DNA from 2 places in the Allobosea sp. GW821-FHT10B12 genome. Region 1 is predicted to be linked to the other one. Evidence: riboswitches for the same ligand, from Rfam matches in the RefSeq annotation. Region 1 holds a riboswitch; the other holds the start of a gene.
The links. A riboswitch is a leader RNA that binds a small molecule or an ion and turns the genes downstream of it on or off. The one in region 1 is predicted to bind glycine.

Region 1 (2,386 bases):
TGCATCGCCCGCGCGCTCGCGGTCGAGCCGCGCCTGATCGTGGCGGACGAGGCGGTCTCGGCGCTCGACGTCTCGGTCAAGGCGCAGGTGGTCAACCTGATGCTCGACCTGCAGGCGCGCATGGGCCTCGGCTATCTCTTCATCTCGCACGACATGGCGGTGGTCGAGCGCGTCAGCCACCGCGTCGCGGTGATGTATCTCGGCGAGATCGTCGAGATCGGGCCGCGCGAGGCGATCTTCGGCAATCCGCAGCACCCCTACACCAAGCGGCTGCTGGCGGCGGTGCCGATCGCCGATCCCGCCCGGCGGCTGCAGAAGCGCCCTGTCTCGAACGACGAGATCAAGAGCCCGATCCGCCCGGCCGACTACGTCCCGCCGGTGCGCCAGTACCGCGAGGTCTCGCCAGGACACGCCGTCATGATCTGGGGCGAGGAATGGGAAACAAAGCCCGTCATCGCCAAGGTGGCGTGAGAAAGGCCGTCTGATCTTACACTCATGAGGCCGCGAGAATGTCTCGCGGCCTCATGAGTGTATCGAGTTGAAAAGTAATAAGCCGGCAAATTGAAGTAGTGGAGCGCTAGGGATTTATCACGGCGCCTTGCGGTCGCTCGCTTAGCCCTCTCGATCAGCCTCCCTTGTCGGGCGCCGAGCCGCTATTGACACAAGCTGCTGGAGTACTAGCATTTGCTGCAGCGGGAGAGATCGTTTCGGCTTTCGGGCCGACGCGACGCCGACGGAGCAACCGCCCCGGAAACTCTCAGGCAAAAGTACCGCTGCCGAAGATTGAGACTCTGAAAAGCAGGACGGCAGTCCTGCGCCGATGGTGAAAATCGCCTGCCCAATGACTGGGCGCGATGAAGCTCTCAGGCCAATGACAGAGGGGGTGCTGACGACCCGCATGGAGCGGGCAGGAGCACCTATGAGCACATCCGACATCTCGCGCGTCGCCGTCATCGGCGCGGGCATTACCGGCATCACCACCGCCTACAATCTGGCCCGGCGCGGCTGCGAGGTCACGGTCTTCGACCGCCAGCCCTACGCCGCGATGGAAACTTCCTTCGCCAATGGCGGCCAGCTCTCGGCCTCGAATGCCGAGGTCTGGAACAGCTGGGCCACGGTCCTGAAGGGCATCAAGTGGATGTTCACGCCAGGGGCCCCGCTGCTCGTCAATCCCAAGCCGTCCTGGCACAAGCTGTCCTGGATGGCGCAGTTCATCGCCTCGATCCCGAAATATGAGGAGAACACGCTCACCACCGCGCGGCTGGCGATCGAGGCTAGGGCCCATCTCATGCAGATGGCGCGCGAAGAGGGCATTGCCTTCGACTGCGAGGAGCGCGGGATCTTGCATTTCTACCACGGCAAGGCCGAGTTCGAGGCGGCGGCGCGGGTCTCGACGCTGCTCGCCAGGGGAGGGCTCGAGCGCCGGGCCGTCACGCCGGAGGAAATCCGGGGGATCGAGCCGGCCCTGAAGGGCGAGTTCCACGGCGGCTTCTACACCCCGTCCGATTTCACCGGCGACATCCACAAATTCACGGCCGGTCTGGCCGACGCCTGCGTGCGGCGGGGTGTGCGGATGCGCCTGTCAAGCGAGGTTCTGTCGATTGAGCACGACGCTGCCGATGCCGTGCGGGTGAGCTGGAAGCCGGTGGAGGAGACCGGGGAGGCCGGCGCGCAGGTCGACCGGTTCGACCGTATCGTCATCTGCGGCGGCGTCGCGTCGCGCCAGCTCGCTGCCCGTCTCGGCGATCACGTCAATGTCTACCCCGTCAAAGGGTATTCGATCACAGTCGATCTCCCCGAAGCTTCCGACCAGCAGGCCGCGCCGTGGACCAGCCTGCTGGATGACCGGGCGAAGATCGTCACCAGCCGATTGGGAGCGACCCGCTTTCGCGTGGCGGGCACCGCCGAGTTCAACGGCTACAACAAGGACATCCGGGCGGCGCGGATCGAGCCGCTGGTGCAATGGTGCCGCCAGCACTTCCCCGGGATGAGCACGCGCCAGGTCACGCCCTGGGCCGGCTTGCGCCCGATGATGCCCGACATGCTCCCGCGGGTCGCGCGCGGGCGAAATCCGCGCGTATTCTACAACACCGGGCACGGCCATCTCGGCTGGACATTGTCGGCGGCGACGGCCGATGCCGTTGCGGCGCTGGTTACCGCGCGGCGGAACGTCGCCTGAACGGGTCTCCGAAGCCGGGCGGGCTGGCGCTGCTGCGTCCAGGCCCGCCCGGTTTCCAGGGGCAGCACCATGCTGTTGCAGGAGAGAAGCGCGAGCCCAGGACGGCCGATTGCTGCTTCGATACGCGCTTCTCATTCGATGATATCACCTCCGCGGGGAGCGGCGGTTTCGTGCGCTGGTCTCCGCCCTGTTTTCCATCTGCTTCGT
Region 2 (2,386 bases), on a different contig from region 1:
CCGCGCTGGCTTCGTGCGCTGCCTGACCACCGGCTGCGTCGCCGAGGTGGTGATGGACGATACCCTGCTCGGCCAGCTCAAGGGCGGTAAGAGCGCCACATTCATCGTGTTTCAGACGCCCGAGGAAGGGGTCGGAATCCCGGTTTCGCTCAACGGATTCGGTCCCGGTGTGGAGGCTTTGCCGTGATTGATCGCTTCGCTGGCCGCGTCGGCCGGTTCGCTCTGCCTGCTGCTCTGGCGCTCGCGCTCGCCGGCTGCGGTTCTTCCGGTTCATCCAGCACCGGCGAGCCGAGCTCCGCGCAGAAGCTCGGCAATATCCTGATGTTCCAGTCGACCACGCCGCCGCCAGTCGACCAACTGCCGACCGATGATGACACCAACTTCATCTGCCCGCAGGTGATCATCTCCGATGGCGGTGCCGCGATCCGCGCCCAGTCGGGGCCGGACAGCGGCAGCCTGCGCAGCCAGGTCTCGATCACCACGGTCGCGCGCGAATGCACGCCTGTGGGGAAAGACGGTGCCTTCACCCTCAAGGTCGGCGTCGAAGGCCGTATCCTGATCGGCCCGGCCGGCGGCCCGGGGAGCTATGGCGCGACGCTGTTCACCCAGGTGACGCGCAACAACCAGGTCATCGCGCGCCGCAGCTCCCGCGTCGGTGGCGCCATCCCCGGCGGCCAGACCGGCGCCGATTTCTCGCATGTCGAGAGCAATATCAGCGTTCCGGCGGGCTCCGGCGAAATCGAGATCATCGTCGGCCTGAGTCCCGGCGGCGCGGAGCCGGCGCGGCGCCGGCGCAGATAAGCGGCACGCTGCCGTGAACTGAGGCAGGGGGCCGATTGACTCGGCCTCCCGCTCGTCTATTGCTGGCTCAGCCGCATCATCCCCGCGGGAGAGACCGGAGCCGGACCTGTCCGGAGCCGGCGCCGAAGGCGCAACCGCCCCGGAAACGCTCAGGCAAACGGACCGCGTGGGAATTGGCGCTCTGGAAAGCGGCGGGCTTTTGAAGCTCGCCCACCGACGGGGGTAACCTGCCTCAGGCTTCGGCCGGGCGGGGAAATCTCTCAGGTCCCGAGACAGAGGGGGCGCGCTCCGGACGAATCCGTCCGGGGCTCGCGCTCGACTCTGGAAGGGATGCCATGGCTGCCGAAGCCGAAACTGCAAGCACCGAGCCGCTGCTCAAGACGCCGCTGCACGCCCGCCATGTCACGCTGGGCGCGCGCATGGTGCCGTTCGCCGGCTATGACATGCCAGTGCAGTACCCGGCCGGCATCATGGCCGAACACAACTGGACGCGCGAAAGCGCCGGCCTGTTCGACGTCTCGCATATGGGCCAGGCCTTCCTCGTCGGCCCCGACCACGAGACCACGGCGCGCGCGCTCGAAGCGCTGATCCCGGCCGACATCGTCAACCTGCCGCCGGGCAAGCAGCGCTATTCGCAGCTGCTGAACGAGGAGGGCGGCATCCTCGACGACCTGATGGTGACGCGCTCGGCCGATCCGGACGAGGACGGCGCGCTGCTGCTCGTCGTCAACGCCGCCTGCAAGACCGAGGACTATGCCCATATCGAGGCGCGGCTGCCGGCCAATGTGAAACTGGTCAAGGCCGAGCATCGCGGCCTGATCGCCCTGCAGGGGCCGAAGGCGGAGGAGGCGCTGGCGGCGCTCAATCCCGAAGCGGCCGAGATGGGTTTCATGACCTTGCGCACGCTGAAGCTCGGTGGCGTCAAGGCCAATGTCAGCCGCTCCGGCTATACCGGCGAGGACGGCTACGAGATCTCCGCCGCGGCCGACCGGATCGGCGAGATCTGGGATGCGCTCCTGCTCGACGCACGCGTCAAGCCGATCGGCCTCGGCGCCCGCGATTCGCTGCGTCTCGAGGCGGGCCTCTGCCTTTATGGCCATGACATCGACACCACGACCTCCCCCGTCGAGGCGGCGCTCAACTGGTCGATCCAGAAGCGCCGGCGCGAGGAGGGCGGCTTCCCGGGCGCAGCCCGCATCCAGCGCGAATTCGCCGAGAAGCCGGCTCGCATCCGCGTCGGCCTGCTGCCGGAAGGCCGCGCTCCAGCCCGGGAGGGCGCGGAGATCGCCACCGCCGACGGCACCATCGTCGGCAAGGTCACCTCGGGCGGCTTCGGCCCGACCCTGAACGGCCCCTGCGCCATGGGCTATGTCGCCAGGGAGCATTCGGCTCCCGGCACCAAGCTCGACCTGATCGTTCGCGGCAAGCCGCTGCCGGCGACCATCGCCGCGATGCCTTTCGTCCCCAACCGCTACAAGCGCTGAACCCACCTGTTTCGTCGGAGGAAACCATGGCCGAGACCCGCTACACCAAGGACCACGAATACATCCGCATCGAGGGCGACACCGGCACGGTCGGCATCACC

Region 2: another riboswitch for glycine. It lies ahead of gcvT (glycine cleavage system aminomethyltransferase GcvT); the one in region 1 lies ahead of AC07O0_RS20080 (D-amino acid dehydrogenase).

What each region holds. Positions count from the first base shown of each region.
Region 1 covers NZ_JBWKNL010000005.1:514,609-516,994, reverse strand. The annotation lists partial or broken gene AC07O0_RS20085 (ABC transporter ATP-binding protein) at 1-471, shown strand, start outside; glycine riboswitch at 684-783, shown strand; glycine riboswitch at 784-886, shown strand; gene AC07O0_RS20080 (D-amino acid dehydrogenase) at 935-2,179, shown strand.
Region 2 covers NZ_JBWKNL010000001.1:491,316-493,701, forward strand. The annotation lists gene AC07O0_RS02355 (invasion associated locus B family protein) at 1-187, shown strand, start outside; gene AC07O0_RS02360 (hypothetical protein) at 184-801, shown strand; glycine riboswitch at 877-976, shown strand; glycine riboswitch at 981-1,079, shown strand; gene gcvT (glycine cleavage system aminomethyltransferase GcvT) at 1,137-2,285, shown strand; gene gcvH (glycine cleavage system protein GcvH) at 2,312-2,386, shown strand, end outside.